DNA from 3 places in the Streptomyces sp. NPDC043878 genome. Region 1 is predicted to be linked to each of the others. Evidence: riboswitches for the same ligand, from Rfam matches in the RefSeq annotation. Region 1 holds a riboswitch; each other region holds the start of a gene.
What was found. A riboswitch is a leader RNA that binds a small molecule or an ion and turns the genes downstream of it on or off. The one in region 1 is predicted to bind cyclic di-AMP.
Positions count from the first base shown of each region.

Region 2: another riboswitch for cyclic di-AMP. It lies ahead of AC07AZ_RS23595 (transglycosylase family protein); the one in region 1 lies ahead of AC07AZ_RS03705 (M23 family metallopeptidase).
Region 3: another riboswitch for cyclic di-AMP. It lies ahead of AC07AZ_RS06525 (transglycosylase SLT domain-containing protein); the one in region 1 lies ahead of AC07AZ_RS03705 (M23 family metallopeptidase).

Region 1 covers NZ_JBWKDW010000002.1:18,662-23,755, forward strand. Annotated here, with positions in the region: gene AC07AZ_RS03700 (aldo/keto reductase) at 1-511, opposite strand, end outside; gene AC07AZ_RS03705 (M23 family metallopeptidase) at 644-1,687, opposite strand; cyclic di-AMP (ydaO/yuaA leader) riboswitch at 1,699-1,854, opposite strand; tRNA gene AC07AZ_RS03710 (tRNA-Met) at 2,181-2,254, opposite strand; gene AC07AZ_RS03715 (dihydrofolate reductase family protein) at 2,337-3,464, opposite strand; gene AC07AZ_RS03720 (MarR family winged helix-turn-helix transcriptional regulator) at 3,571-4,086, shown strand; gene AC07AZ_RS03725 (GTP cyclohydrolase II) at 4,229-4,864, shown strand; gene AC07AZ_RS03730 (response regulator transcription factor) at 4,875-5,094, opposite strand, start outside.
Region 2 covers NZ_JBWKDW010000017.1:91,869-96,962, reverse strand. Annotated here, with positions in the region: partial or broken gene AC07AZ_RS23610 (DUF501 domain-containing protein) at 80-532, opposite strand; gene AC07AZ_RS23605 (FtsB family cell division protein) at 581-1,057, opposite strand; gene eno (phosphopyruvate hydratase) at 1,176-2,462, opposite strand; gene AC07AZ_RS23595 (transglycosylase family protein) at 2,804-3,532, opposite strand; cyclic di-AMP (ydaO/yuaA leader) riboswitch at 3,536-3,701, opposite strand; gene AC07AZ_RS23590 (transglycosylase family protein) at 3,899-4,909, opposite strand; gene AC07AZ_RS23585 (cytochrome P450 family protein) at 5,077-5,094, opposite strand, start outside.
Region 3 covers NZ_JBWKDW010000003.1:169,540-174,633, forward strand. Annotated here, with positions in the region: gene AC07AZ_RS06520 (HAD family hydrolase) at 1-524, shown strand, start outside; gene AC07AZ_RS06525 (transglycosylase SLT domain-containing protein) at 596-1,078, opposite strand; cyclic di-AMP (ydaO/yuaA leader) riboswitch at 1,081-1,249, opposite strand; gene AC07AZ_RS06530 (polyprenyl synthetase family protein) at 2,262-3,272, shown strand; gene AC07AZ_RS06535 (LolA family protein) at 3,550-4,770, shown strand; gene AC07AZ_RS06540 (ABC transporter ATP-binding protein) at 4,817-5,094, shown strand, end outside.

The DNA.
Region 1 (5,094 bases):
GGTCGGAGAACTCCAGGGACGCGCTCAGGCGTTCGGGGGAGATGTTGGAGGCGGCGATGTGCCGCACCTTGCCCGCCTTCACCAACTCGTCGAGCGCGCCGACGATCTCCTCGACCGGGGTCTCCGGCTTGTCGAAGTGGGTGTAGTACAGGTCGATGTGGTCGGTGCCCAGCCGGCGGAGCGACGCGTCGGCGGCCGCCTTGATGTTGGCCGCGGACAGGCCCTGGAACTGCGGGTGCTGGCTGACCTTGGTGGCGATCACGACGTCGGAGCGGTTGCCGCGCGCCTTGATCCAGTTGCCGATGACGGTCTCGGACTCCCCGCCCTGGTTGCCGTCGATCCAGGCGGAGTAGGAGTCGGCGGTGTCGACGAAGTTGCCGCCGGCGGCCGTGTAGGCGTCGAGCACCGCGAAGGAGGTCGCCTCGTCGGCGGTCCAGCCGAAGACGTTGCCACCGAGGGCGAGCGGGAAGACCTCTAGGTCGGATGAGCCGAGCTTGCGGAGAACAGTCATGCCTCAAGTCAACACGCGGTCCGGAGTGCCCCATTCCGTGCCGGCCGCAAAGACCCCGTAAACACGGGAAACCGGTGGTCCTGAGGCCGGGGGGTTGGCGTCAGGACCACCGGGGTCCAGGAGGGCGGGGTGTCAGGGGGTGAGGCCCTTGCCGTGCAGCCAGGCCATCGGGTCGATGCCGTCGGCGCTGCCGCCGGGGTGGACCTCCAGGTGCAGGTGCGGTCCGGTCACGTTGCCGGTGGCGCCCACGCGCCCGATCACGTCACCGGTGCCGACCTTCTGGCCCACGGTGACGCTGATGGACGACTGGTGGCAGAACCACAGCTCCGTACCGTCGTCCAGGGTGAGGATCGTGCGGTAGCCGTAGGAGCCGGCCCAGCCCGCCTCGGTGATGGTGCCGCCGTGGATCGCCTTGATCAGGGTGCCGGTGGGCGCGGCGAAGTCGAGGCCGGTGTGGTAGCCGGAGGACCACATCGAGCCGGCCTGACCGAAGGTCGAGGTGATGGTGTACGAGGAGGTCGGCAGCGTGTACTGCTTGGCCAGCTCCGCCAGGCGCGCGGCCTCGGCCTTCTGCGCGGCGGCCTTCTCCGCCTTCTCCTTCGCGGCGGCGGCCTTGGCCTCGGCCGCCTTCTCCGCCTTGGCGACGGCGGCGGTGGCCTGCTTCTCGGCGGCGGCCGCGGCGACGGCGGCGGCCTTGGTGTCGACCTGGTCCTGCTGCTGCTCGGCCTGGGCCATGATCCGGCTGCGCAGTGCCTCGCCGGCGTCGCTGGTGCCCCGTGCCGTGTCGGCGGAGGTCACTCCGACGCTGCTCAGGGCGGTCGCGGCGCCCTGATCGGCAACCGGGGAGGAGTTGTCGTCCGACAGCAGGGAACCCACGGAGGGCAGGTCGGGGATGGAGATGGACACGGGCGGCTTGCCGGTGTTGGCGCTGGCCATGCCGCCCGCGCCGACGGCGGCTATGACGCCGACGCCGAGGACGGTGGAGCTGCGGGCGAGTCCCCCGCCGCGCTGCTTGGAGACGCGGTGCCGGCCACGTACGGGACGAAGGGACTCCTCGGTGGGATTCCACTCCTCCCACGGACCCTCGTCGGTGCGGAGGCCGCCGGAGCCGAAGGGCTCGGTGCTGCGCGGGCTGGGCACGAACGGGGCATGCGGGGCAGGCGGGTTGGACGCCACGTGGGCGTGCTCCTTTCCTTCCTTCTCGCCTACCGGGTTAGCTGACGGGTTCGGAGCAGGAAGGTCTCCTACGCGCGTAAACCCACCGTGCCGAACGGCGGTTCACATGCGATTCACCCCAAGGTGTGGTTCCCCGGTTCCCTTGCGGGATTCGACGTGTGCGCACGGAGCCGACTCTTGTGACGGCTGGGACGACCGCGCTGCGTTATCGAACGTTAATAGACCCGGGTACCCGTTTCCAAGATGTTCGTCTTGATCATTAAACTTTCCGCGCAGGACTTTCTGGTCATGAGCGGCGGAAAACGGGCGAGTTGACCGCGGATCAGGGAACCGACGGGTACTCACCGGCAGGGACGGCTCCACGGCCGCTCACCCCAGGGCTTCCGACCGCTCACCCGGGGTGACATCGGGCGTCGTGGCGCACCGCACCCTCGCGCGGGGGCGAACGCACCGAGGGCCGGAACCCTTTCGGATTCCGGCCCTCGGCCTTCAGTAGCGGGGACAGGATTTGAACCTGCGACCTCTGGGTTATGAGCCCAGCGAGCTACCGAGCTGCTCCACCCCGCGTCGTTGAAACCAGTGTACGTCATCCGCGGGGCCCGAAGCACACGCGTTGTTCCGGGCCCCGCGGACCACGGCCGAAGGCGTCTCAGCCGAGCAGATGGCGGTTGGGTGCCTGGGCCCGCCGCGCGTACTCCGGCAGGACGACCACGGTGGCGCCCGCCGTCGCGAGCAGCCCGTTCCCGTCGGCCGCCGCGACGAAGGTGTCCGGCTCCCGCCAGGCCGTGACCACCCGCCGTACCCCGGCGTCGAGGATCAGCCGGGCGCAGGGCGCGGGGCGGGAGGCGCGGCGGGCACAGGGCTCCAGGCTGCTGTAGACCGTGGCGCCGGCCAGCCTCGGGTCGGCTCCGAGCTTGGCGAGGGCCGCCTCCTCGGCGTGGACCACCGGGTCGCCGCCCTCCCGGGAGTGGCCGCGCGCGAGTTCCGTGCCGTCGGCGGCCACGACCACGGCGCCCACGCTGAACGCCGTGTCCGACGGCGGGCACAGCGCCGCGAGCTCGCAGGCCAGGGCGAGCCAGTGCCGGTCGGCCGGGGCGGGTACGTCGCCGGTGCCGGGGGCGGTGGGCTCGTACCGGGTGAGGACGACGTCCTCGATCCGCCGGGTCTCCACCAGACGCAGCCGTCCGCCCTGGTAGGAGCCGGGACCGAACAGCCGGGGCGCGTCCGGGTCGCCGACGAACCGGGGGGCCAGGACCAGCTGGAGTTCGTCGGCGAGGTCCTGCTGGAGGAGCTGGGTGTGGACGCGGCCGCCGCCCTCGACCATGAGGCGCCGGACCCCGCGTACGTCGTGCAGGTGTTCCAGGAGGCGGCGCCAGTCGAGCTCGGGGCCCAGGGCCACGACGTCGGCGGCGACGGGCGAGCGGCGCAGGTGTTCGGCGCCCTTGTCGGTCGTACAGACGAGTTTCTCGCCGCCCGTGTGCCAGAAGTGGGCGGCCGGGTCGAGGTCGCCGGAGCCGCTGACCGTGACCTTGAGCGGGTACTCGGGCCGGCCGGCGGCGACCCGGGCGGCCCGGCGTGCGGGCGAGTTGACCAGGAGCCGGGGGTTGTCGGCGCGGATCGTGCCGGCGCCGACCAGGATGGCGTCGACGGAGGCGCGCACCTCGTCGACCCGGTCGAAGTCGGCCGGGCCGGAGAGCAGGAGGCGCTCGGGGCCGGTGTCGTCCAGGTAGCCGTCGAGGGAGACGGCGGCGGACAGCAGGACGTACGGGTGGGCCATCGGGTGTGCTCCCCCGGCTGGGTGGGACGGGACGGTGGTGGGCGGGGCCCGGTCCGTGGTGACGGCCGGGCTTGGTTCAAGTTTGAAACAAAACTACACTGGCTCCATGACGACTCGCTGGCTCACCCCGGAGGAGCAGCGCGCCTGGCGCGCGTACATCGCCGCGACGCACCTCCTGGAGGACGCGATCGACCGGCAGCTCCAGCAGGACGCCGGCATGCCCCACCTGTACTACTCCATCCTCGCCAATCTTTCCGAGGCGCCGGAGCACAGGCTGCGCATGACCGACCTCGCCGAGCGGTCGAAGATCACGCGCAGCCGGCTGACGTACGCGGTGACGCGTCTGGAGAAGGACGGTCTGGTCCGGCGGGAGAACTGCCGGTGGGACAAGCGGGGCAGTGTCGCCGCGCTGACCGACGAGGGGATGGCCGTCCTGGAGCGCACGGCGCCGGGGCACGTCGAAACCGTACGGACGCTGCTGTTCGACCGGCTCACCGGGGAGCAGGTGGCCCAGCTGGAGGAGATCTGCACCGGTGTCGCGCGGGCCCTGGAGGGGGACGGGGAGCACCCGGCCGCCGACGAGGTGCCGTGGCGGCGGCGGTCCTCGCCGCCCTGTTCCTGACCGCCGCCGCGCACCGGCCGGTCGGTTCCCGTCCTCACCCGGAGACCTGTTGCTTCAAATTTAAAGCATGGGGTAGGGTCCCAGACCATGGATCTGCTTCAAATCTGAAGCAGATCTGGACCTCCGGACCCGGGAGACCCCCATGCCCGACTTCCCCGCCGCGACGCCGCGCTCCCGCGTCCGGGTGCCGCTGCGCTTCCACGACGGCTACGCCGTCGACGCCGACCTCGTCACCTTCCACGGCCTGACCGACGGCCGGGAACACCTCGCGGTGGTCCTCGGCGATCCCGGCCCCGTGCCCCTGGTCCGGCTGCACTCCGAGTGCCTGACCGGCGACGTCCTCGGCTCGGCCCGCTGCGACTGCGGACCCCAGCTGCGCGAGGCGGTGGAGCGCATCGCCGACCGCGGCGGGATCCTGCTCTACCTGCGCCAGGAGGGCCGGGGCATCGGCCTCTACAACAAGCTCGACGCGTACGCCCTCCAGGACCAGGGCCTCGACACCTACGCCGCCAACACCGCGCTCGGCCTGCCCGAGGACGCCCGCGACTACACCGCCGCCGCGCAGATGCTCCAGGCGCTGGGCGTGGAGACGCTCGACCTGCTGTCCAACAACCCCGACAAGGCGGGCCAGTTGCGTGACCTGGGCGTCGAGGTCCGCGACCGCGTCCCCACCGGCGTCTTCACCACCGCCCACAACGTCCGCTACCTGCGCGCCAAGGTGCTCCAGACCCAGCACACGCTGCCGCTCGCGGAACTGACGGAACTGGGCGTGGGCTGAGCGCCCGGCACTAGTGGGGCGTGTGCGCCAGATGGGCCAGCACGGCCAGGACCCTGCGGTGGCCGCTGTCGCTCGGCGGCAGGCCCAGCTTCAGGAAGACGTTGCCGATGTGCTTGCTGACCGCGCGCTCGGTCACCACCAGGGTCCTGGCGATCGTCGCGTTGTCGTGCCCCTCGGCCATCAGCGTCAGCACCTCACGCTCGCGCGGGGTGAGCGAGTCCAGCGGGGTG
Region 2 (5,094 bases), on a different contig from region 1:
CCGCCGGGTCGGGCGCCTCCAGCGGCTGCACGCACGGGCCCTTGCGCCACCACTCCGGCAGCATCGCGAGCGCCTCGTCGCCCAGCGGGTTGACGCCCGGCCCCGCGGCCAGGGAGTGGCCCACCAGCACGTGCAGGCACTTCACCCGGTCGGGCATGCCGCCCGCGCTCGGGAAGCCCTCCAGCACCTCGATGGCGTCCCGGCGCGCGAGGTAGTCCTCGTGCGCGGCGCGGTAGGCGGCGGCGAGTTCCGGGTCGGTGCCGAGGCGCTCCGTCATCTCCTTCATGACGCCGTTCGCCTCCAGCGTGCCGATCGCCGAGGCGGCGCGCGGGCACGTCAGGTAGTACGTCGTGGGGAAGGGCGTGCCGTCGGGCAGCCGCGGTGCCGTCTCCACGACGTCCGGCTGCCCGCACGGGCACCGGTGGGCGATGGCGCGCAGCCCGCGCGGCGGACGCCCGAGCTGCTGCTTGAAGGCCTCGACGTCCGCGTCGGTGGGCTCGGTGCGCGGGGTGGTCGGCGGGGGCGTTTCCATGCCTGTCTCTCTGTAAGTCGGTTCACCTGGGTCGTTCACCAGGCGAGGTCACCGGTCGGAGGCGTCGGACTTGTCGACGCCGTCCCAGACGTTCGAGTACCAGGGGCGGTCGGCCGCGCCCTGCTCGGCGCGCGACTGCCTGGCCGCGCCGGGGTCGATGACGACGTAGCCGGTCTCCCCCGGCATCACGTAGTGCAGCCGCCGCCGGATCTGCTGCTCGGCGTACGCGTCGTCCTGCCAGCGCGCCTTGAGGTCCCGCAGCTGCTCGACCCGCTGCCTGGCCCGCTCCTTCTGGCGCACCATGTCGGCCATCTCGGCGCGCTGGGAGACGTACTGCCGCATCGGGTAGGCGAGGGCCACGATCAGCGTGCACAGGACCAGGGCGAGCAGGGCCGCGCGGCTGGTCAGCCGGGAGCGGCGCGCCTGGCGCCTGGTCTGGGAGCGGTAGACCCGGGCCGCCGTCTGCTCGCCGAGCAGCCGGATCCTGGTCGTGGTGGAGAAACGGTCCCGGTCCTTCACGGCCACTGGCTCTCCGCCTCCCCTTCGCACCTGTCGGCCCGTCATACGCGCGTACGTCCCCGGACACGGTACGGGACCGGGTACGGGGACGTACGTGCGACTGGCTGAGCCCTGCCGAGGTGGGTCAGCCGCGGAAGCGCGGGAAGGCGCTGCGGCCGGCGTACACCGCGGCGTCGTCGAGGATCTCCTCGATGCGCAGCAGCTGGTTGTACTTGGCGACGCGGTCCGAGCGGGCCGGGGCGCCGGTCTTGATCTGGCCGCAGTTCACGGCGACGGCGAGGTCGGCGATGGTGACGTCCTCGGTCTCGCCGGAGCGGTGGGACATCATGCACTTGAAGCCGTTGCGCTGGGCCATCTCGACGGCGTCCAGCGTCTCGGTCAGCGAGCCGATCTGGTTGACCTTGACGAGCAGGGCGTTCGCGGAGCCCTCCTCGATGCCGCGGGCCAGGCGCTCGGGGTTGGTGACGAAGAGGTCGTCGCCGACGATCTGGACCTTGTCGCCCAGCTTCTTGGTGATGACGTTCCAGCCGGCCCAGTCGTCCTCGTACAGCGGGTCCTCGATGGAGACGAGCGGGTACGCGGAGACGAGCTCCTCGTAGTACTCGGTCATCTCGGCGGCCGAGCGGGACTTGCCCTCGAACTCGTACTTGCCGTCCTTGTAGAACTCGGACGCGGCGACGTCGAGGGCGAGCGCGATCTGCTCGCCGGGGATGTAACCGGCCTGCTTGATGGCCTCGAGGATGAGGTCGAGGGCGGCGCGGTTGGACTCCAGGTTCGGGGCGAAGCCGCCCTCGTCGCCGAGGCCGGTGGACAGGCCCTTGGTCTTCAGCACCTTCTTGAGGGTGTGGTAGACCTCGGCGCCCCAGCGCAGCGCCTCGGAGAAGGACTCCGCGCCGATCGGGGCGATCATGAACTCCTGGATGTCCACGTTGGAGTCGGCGTGCGAGCCGCCGTTCAGGATGTTCATCATCGGCACGGGCAGCAGGTGCGCGTTCGGGCCGCCCAGGTAGCGGAAGAGCGGCAGGTCGCTGGCCTCGGAGGCGGCGTGCGCGACGGCGAGGGAGACGCCGAGGATGGCGTTGGCGCCGAGGGAGCCCTTGTTGTCGGTGGCGTCCAGGTCGAACATGGCCTGGTCGATCAGGCGCTGCTCGGTGGCGTCGTAGCCGACGAGCTCCGGGCCGATCTGCTCGATGACGGCGAGGACGGCCTTCTCGACACCCTTGCCGTGGTAGCGGTTGGGGTCACCGTCGCGCAGCTCGATGGCCTCGAAGGCACCCGTGGAGGCGCCGGACGGAACGGCGGCACGACCCGTGCTGCCGTCGTCGAGGCCGACCTCGACCTCGACCGTGGGGTTGCCTCGGGAGTCCAGGATTTCCCGGGCTACGACGACGTCGATGGACGGCACGAGCATCTCCTTCTTCAATGTGACGCGGGTACGGCCGGGCCGGGGCCCGGCAGGCGCAGCGCCGCCGGGGCTCTGCGGGACGAGCCTAACCGCCCCGGGGGGATCGGTCGGCCTTCCGGCCACGTCGTGGACAGAACCGAGAGGAAATTGTTTCCGAACGGAACAAAGAGCGGAGCTGCGCGGAGCCCGAAAGCGGGGTGCCGGACAGCAGAAAGCCCCGCTCCGGTACGTACGGGGGAAGACGCACCGGAGCGGGGAGCCCGTGGGGACGGGGGGTGACCCTCACGAGGGCCCCAGCCTGCGGGGCCCGGATGTGAGGGCGCTGTGGTTCGGCTACGGGCCGGGTGTCACTTCAGGTGGAGCTGCTGGCCCGGGAAGATGAAGTCGGCGTCGTCGACGATGTCCTTGTTCAGCTGGAACAGCTTCTGCCAGCCGCCCTTGACCTTGTGCTTCTCGGCGATCGAGCTGAGCGTGTCGCCCTTGACGACCTTGTACTCGCCGTCACCCTTCTTGACCTTCTTGCCGGTCGGGGTGCTGACGGTCTTCTTGGCGGCCGGGCGCTCCGCGGAACGGGAGGCCGGCTGCTCGGAGGTCGAGCGGGTGGTGGCCGAGGAGCTGCTGCTGGAACCGCTGGAGCTGTTCGAGCCGCTGGAGCTGTTCGAGCCGCTCGACGAGGTGCCGGTGCTGCCGGAGCCGCTGTAGCCGGCGCTCGACAGGCCCTTGCCGCAGACCGGCCAGGCACCCTTGCCCTGGGAGGCGAGGACCTTCTCGGCGACGGCGATCTGCTGCGCCTTGGAGGCCTGGTTGGCGGTCGAGGCGTACTGCGTGCCGCCGTACGCGGCCCAGGTGGAGGCGGAGAACTGCAGGCCGCCGTAGTAGCCGTTGCCGGTGTTGATGGACCAGTTGCCGCCGGACTCGCACGCGGCGACGGTGTCCCACTCGGACGTGGTGGCGGCGGAGGCGTTGCCGGCCGCCATGAGCGGGGCGGCGATGGCGACACCGGTGACGCCGGCGAGCGTGGCGACGCGGGTGGCCTTGGACGGGCGGCGGTGCTTGCCCTTGCCGGAAAACAGCATGGTTGATCCCCTCACCGACGCCTGCGAGGTGAGCTGTCGGGTTCGGGCCGGTTGAGTTGCCCGGCCACACCTCCGTGGGAGGCGTGGCTTAACCCCAAGCCGTTCCGTCAACTGCCCGGCGCGGCGCTTACCTTGGGTCCCCCGCTCCTGCCTACGGCGCATTACGCGACGACTGTTCCCGTACGGCCGCTGGCAGGATTCGGCGTTGCGGCCGCCGGGGCTCGTGTTGACGAGCGGTCACGACCGTAGACAGGTGATCCGGCGAATTTCAAAGACGATCAGGGCTTCTGAGAGTCATCCCACACTTTCACCAAAGCGGACATTCGGCCATAAGTGTGACGCGAACTCCCGCTGCTTTTCGCCCGGTTAGACCCCGACTCGCAGGGTCTGACCGGGGGCGATGCTGCTCGGGTCGACACCGATGGCGTCCCTGTTCGCGTCGTAGAGCGCGCGCCACCCGCCGTCGAGGCCAAGGGAGTCGGCGATGGACGCGAGCGTGTCCCCGAGGCGGACGGTGTAGGAGTCGACGGGCGAGGCGTCGCCCTCGCCGGCGACGTGGCGGCCGGCGGAGGGGGCGGCGTCGGTCGTGGCGTCCTCGTCGGCGCTGCCACCGCGGTGCCGGCCGGAGCTCAGCGACCCGGTGTCGACCAGGCTCGAAGTGCCCACGCTCTGCTGAACGTTGTCCGCTTCATCCTGCTTCACCGCACCGGAGGACGAGTTGCCGGAAGTGCCCGGATCGCCCTGATCGGCGCGGGAATCGGCGCTCTTGTCGGCGCCGGCGCCGGAGGCGGTACCGGACTTGGCCGAGTCGTCCTTCTTCTTCGTGCCGGCCCCGGCGCTCGCCGACGCCCCGGACGAGGTGGGCGACGCCGAGGGCGAGGAAGAGGACGAAGACGAGGACGATTCCGATGAGTCGGACAAACCGGAGGAGCCAGAGGAGCCGGAGTCGGACGAGTCGGGCGCGGTGGTGCCCAGGCCGGTGTCGATGTCGGCCGAACCGGAGTCCTTGCTGAGCCCGGCGAGCAGACCGCACGTCGGCCAGGCGGTGATGCCCTGGTCGTCGAGCATCTTCTCGGCCACGGCTATCTGCTGGGAGCGGCTCGCCTCGTCGGCGCTCGACGCGTACTCGAGGCCGCCGTACTTCTCCCAGTTCTCCTGGGAGACCTGGAGGCCGCCGTAGTAGCCGTTACCCGCGTTCTCGCTCCAGGAGCCGCCGCTCTCGCACTCCGCGACCTGGTCCCAGGTGGTGCCGGCGGCCGCGCTCGCCCCGGTGGCGCCGAGCAGCGGGATCGCGATGGCGGAGCCGGTCACGCCGGCTGCCACGAGGAGAGCCGGAGCCTGACGGGGGCGACGGTGTCGACCGTTCCCGGAGAGCATGCGGAGACCTTTCGCAGAACGACAGTGACCGCGCGGCGCCCACAGCCGGGGACCGCGCTGATCCGTGAACGTATAGGCACACGATCACTTGTCACAAGTTAATGCCGCGTAGATCACGTGAACATCACAGAGTTGAGGCCATGTCACCTTTACGCAGGTGGGAGCAGTCATCCACGGGGCGTGAA
Region 3 (5,094 bases), on a different contig from region 1:
AGGTCGGGCAGGTGTACGCGGCGGTCGACCAGGACGGCGTCGACGGCCTCACGCTCATCGAGCCCGGCTACCTGATGCCGCACCCGACCCTCCCGGCGCTCCGGGTCGAGCGGCGCGACGACCTGTGGTGCGAGCCCATCAGCAAGGTGCTGCTGCGCCACCCCTACCTGAGCGACGACGAGTTGGCGGCGACGGCGCGGTCGGTGGCCGGTTCCCTGGCCACGGTCACCATGTCCGGACCCGGCACCGTCGAACTCCAGCCATGCGGCGTCACCAAGGCCACCGGTCTCGCCCTGGCGGCGGAACACCTGGGCCTCGGCCCGGACCGGACCATCGCCTTCGGTGACATGCCCAACGACATCCCCATGTTCGACTGGGCGGCCCGCGGGGTGGCGATGGCCAACGCCCACCCCGAACTGCGGTCGGTGGCCGACGAGGTCACCACGTCGAACGAGGACGACGGCGTGGCCGTCGTCCTCGAACGTCTCTTCCCCGGGCCCCGGAGGGCCTGGCGGCCGGTCTGATCCGCCGATCGGACCGGAGGCCGGCGGCACCGGCGCCCCGGCGCCGGGGCGCCGGCCCTCACGGGCAGTGCTCAGTACGCCCCGAAGACGTTGTCGATCGAGCCGTACCGCGCGGCCGCGTAGTTGCAGGCGGCGGTGATGTTCGCGACCGGGTCGTAGGAGTTCCACGAGGTACCGGCGACGTGGTAGGCCCGGAACGTCGGGTCGATGACCTGGAGCAGGCCCTTGGACGGGATGCCCGCGGCCGCGTTGGAGTCCCACAGGTTGATGGCGTAGGGGTTGCCGGAGGACTCGCGGATGACGTTGCGGTAGATGCCGTTGTACGACCCCGGAATGCCGTGCTGGGCCATGACGGTCAGCGAGGCACGGATCCAGCCGTCCAGGTTGTTGGCGTACCCCAGCGTGGAGGCGGTGGTCACCGTCGGGGTGGCGGCGGAGGCGGTGCTCGCGCCGATGACCGGGAGGGCCAGTACGGCGGCTCCGGTGCCGATGACGGCGAGCCTGCGGGCGAGACGGGCGGTTCTGGTACGTCGGTGCTGAGCGGCAGCGGGCATGACTGTGTCCTCTCCGGCGCCTGCGAGGTGAGCTGTCGGGTTCGGGCGGGAGCTGCCCGGCCACGCCCTGACGGACGTGACTTCACCCCCAGCCGTACCGGTTTGTCCTGGAACTTCCGGTGCGGCGACTTACCTGGGTCCCCCGCTCCTGCCGTGCGGTGTCTTCGTCGATGGGTCTCGGTTCGGGCGGCGGCAGGATTAGGCGTCCACCCGACAGGCCGGGAACGTATGCGAGAGCACATGTCCGGAACAAGTGCCGGAATCGCCATTCGAGCGTTTGACCTTGGTCTGGGGCGTATGGGGTACTTGATCCTTTGCGGATGCCAACTCTCAACTCGCTTTCACTTCAAGGCGGTACGGGCGACGGTGGCGCGGGAGGGGGTCCGGGTGTGCGTGACCCAACTCACGGGCGCGAACAAGTCGCGCAATTCGGGCAATAGGGCTAACTCGTGGTCAACCGGCCGCCGGGGAAATCCACTTCCGTGAGTGCGGGGGAGGGATGGCTGGGGCTGTCCTGTCGGGCGGGTGCGCGTGGGTGGGTGGGTGGGTGGGTCGGTGCGGTCGGCGTGCGGGCCGGTGCGCGGATCCGGCTGCGGGGCCGGCGCGCAGGGCTGTCGGGCGGCCCGGCGCTGGGGGTCACCTTCCGGTGCCGGAACCATCGGGCGGCCCGGCACTGGAAGGGGGCCTCCAGGTGAAAGGGCCCCCGAGGTGGAACGGGACCCCCGGCGCGGCGCCCCTGGCCCATCGCCCCCGTACGCGATTCCGGTGTGCCGGGGTGGGCGACCGTAGGGGAGGTGAAGGTGACGGGCGACGCGGGGGAGTCGGCGGCGATGGCGCGGGGCCCCGGGAGGGGGACACGCGGGGCCTGGTGGGCCGTCCCGTGCTCAGGGGCGTGGGGATACTGCAGGCGAGGGGCCGCAGAGTGTTTCCGGCCGCGCGGGCCGATGGGCCCGGCGGCCGTCGCGATTGGTGACAGATGCGACTAATTTCAGCTAACCCGACAGATATCAGTCCTTATCGAGTGATCAAAAACATTCCGGTCGTGATCCCATACCGCCTGGCCTGGAACCGTGGGCGCTATCGGTGATCGAAACGTGACCGGATACGCTGACTTGAGTGAGCGCAGCGACCTATCGACAAACCGTGTGATCGCCAGTGGACACCAGCAGACAGGAGACCCCTCGTGACCGTCGTCGGGCCGTTCGGGCTGAGCGTGCGGGACCAGGCTCTGGAAGCCGATGTCCAGGCCGGGATGGCGGCCGTCGAGGAGGGGCTGCTCGAAGCCACCAAGAGCGAGGTCCCCTTCATCACGGAGGCCGCCCAGCACCTGGTGCGCGCGGGCGGCAAACGTTTCCGGCCACTGCTCGTGATGCTCGCCGCGCAGTTCGGTGACCGGTACGCGCCGGGGATCGTGCCGTCCGCGGTCGTGGTGGAGCTGACCCACCTGGCGACGCTGTACCACGACGACGTCATGGACGAGGCCGACGTGCGGCGCGGGGTGCCCAGCGCGAACGCCCGCTGGGGCAACTCGGTCGCCGTCCTCACCGGTGACTTCCTGTTCGCCCGGGCCTCGCACATCCTGGCCGACCTCGGGCCCGAGGCGGTCCGGGTCCAGGCGGAGGCGTTCGAGCGCCTGGTGACCGGCCAGATCCTGGAGACGGCCGGTCCGACCGACGGGCGCGACCCGGTCGAGCACTACCTCGACGTCCTCGGCGGCAAGACGGGCTCACTGGTGGCCGTGTCCTGCCGTTTCGGCGCCATGATGTCGGGCGCCGACGAGACGGTCGTCGACGTGCTCACCCAGTACGGCGAGCGGCTCGGGGTCGCCTTCCAGCTGGCGGACGACGTGCTGGACATCGCCTCCGACTCCCACGAGTCGGGCAAGACCCCGGGCACGGACCTGCGCGAGGGCATCCCGACCATGCCGGTGCTGCGGCTGCGCGAGCGGGCGGCCCGGCTGGGCCTCGCCGAGGACCTCGCCCTGTGCGAGCTCCTCGACTCCGACCTGACCGACGACGAGCGGCACGCCGAGGCACTGGCCGGGCTCCGCGCCCATCCCGCGCTGGAGCAGGCCCGCAAGGACACCGTGCGCTACGCCCAGGAGGCCCGCGCGGCGCTGGCCCCGCTGCGGGAGTGCGACGCGAAGGCGGCGCTGCTGGAGCTGTGCGACGCGGTGGTCCACCGGGCGGGCTAGCCGCCCCGCCCCGCCTCCCGCGGCAGTCGCCTCAGGGCGGTGTCTCCTCCCAACCCCTACGGGTCGGGGGAGGCACCGCCCTCTCGCGTCATACCCCAGGCGTACGCGGAGTTGAGTCCGGGGGCTGACGCATCAGCGCGGCCGATTTGGTCAGATGGACACCACGGACATCACCACTCCTCACCGATTCGGGTGAGAATGGCGGCTCAGGGTGGGACGAGTGCGAGGACGAGACGAGCAACAGGCAGCCGCCGCCGACGACGGAGGTAAGGCACACATGGCACCGTACGAATCCGAGGACAGCGCGAACGCCGGAGAGGCCGACGACCTGCGCGCGGGTCGCCGCAAGGCCGCCCGGTACATCGTCCCGGTCACCGTGGTGGGGGTGGCGGCGGCGACCATCGGGCTCGTGCCCGCTCTCGCCGATTCCGGCGACCCCAGCCTGCCGAAGATCAGCGCACAGCAACTCATCGAGAAGATCGCCGCGTCGGACGTGCAGCAGCTGTCCGGCACGGTGAAGATCACCACCGATCTGGGACTGCCCGACCTCGGCGGCCTGGAGAGCGGGCTGCTCTCCGGCGCCACGCGGCAGGGCGACGGCGGTTCGGCCGCCGACCCGTCGGCGAAACTGACGGAACTCGCCGCCGGCACGCACACCCTGCGCGTCGCGGCCGACGGCCCCGACCGGCAGAAGCTGTCGGTCCTGGAGAACGCCGCCGAGTACAGCCTGATCCACGACGGCAAGGACGTCTGGGGCTACGACAGCAAGTCCGACGAGGTCTACCACGCCACCGCGCCCGACAGCGCCGGCGCGCGGCAGAAGCAGAAGGTCCCCGCCACGCCCAAGGACCTCACCGACGAGGCCCTCAAGTCGGTCGACGACACCACCTCGGTCGCCGTCGACGGCACCGCGCAGGTCGCCGGCCGGGACGCCTACCGTCTGGTGATCAAGCCGAGGCAGTCCGGCTCGACCGTCGGCGCGATCAGCGTGGCCGTGGACGCGAAGACCGGCCTGCCGCTGAAGTTCACGCTGACCCCGGCCGCCGGTGGCGCGGCCGTGGTAGACGCGGGCTTCACGCAGGTCAGCTTCGCCAGGCCGGCCGCGTCCACCTTCGACTTCACCCCGCCCAAGGGCGCCAAGGTCACCGAGGGCGACAAGGCCGCCCCCGGCGGACCCGCGCACGTCCCCGGCGGCGGGAAGTCCGCGGGGGGCCTGTCCGAGGGCAAGGGCCTGGACGGCCTGAAGGTCATCGGCGAGGGCTGGAACTCGGTCGCCACGTTCGACACGGGCGGCGGGAAACTGCCGACGGGCTCCTCCGCCGGCGGCGACCTCGGCGGCTTCCTCGGCTCGCTCGGCGACCACGTGACCGGCAAGTTCGGCTCGGGCACCGTCTTCTCCACCCGCCTGGTCAACGCCCTGGCCACGGACGACGGCAAGCTCTACGTCGGCGCGGTCACCAGGGACGCACTGGTGAAGGCGGCCGACGCCGGGAAGTAGACACCGTACGCACCCACCGGGGGCGTACGACGGAACGAGGGAGCCGATGGACGCACCGTCCGTCACGGAGCCGGACACCGAGGGCGCGGGCGACAGCGTGATCGCCACCCGCGCGCTCACCAAGCGCTACCGCGGCGGGCAGCTCGCCGTCGACGGTCTCGACCTGACCGTCCCGGCGGGCAGCGTCTTCGGCTTCCTCGGCCCCAACGGCTCCGGCAAGACCACCACCATCCGCATGCTCATGGGCCTGATCGAGCCCACCTCGGGCACGGCCCGCGTCCTGGGCCGCCCCATGCCCCGCTCCACCCGCGCCGTCCTGCCCCA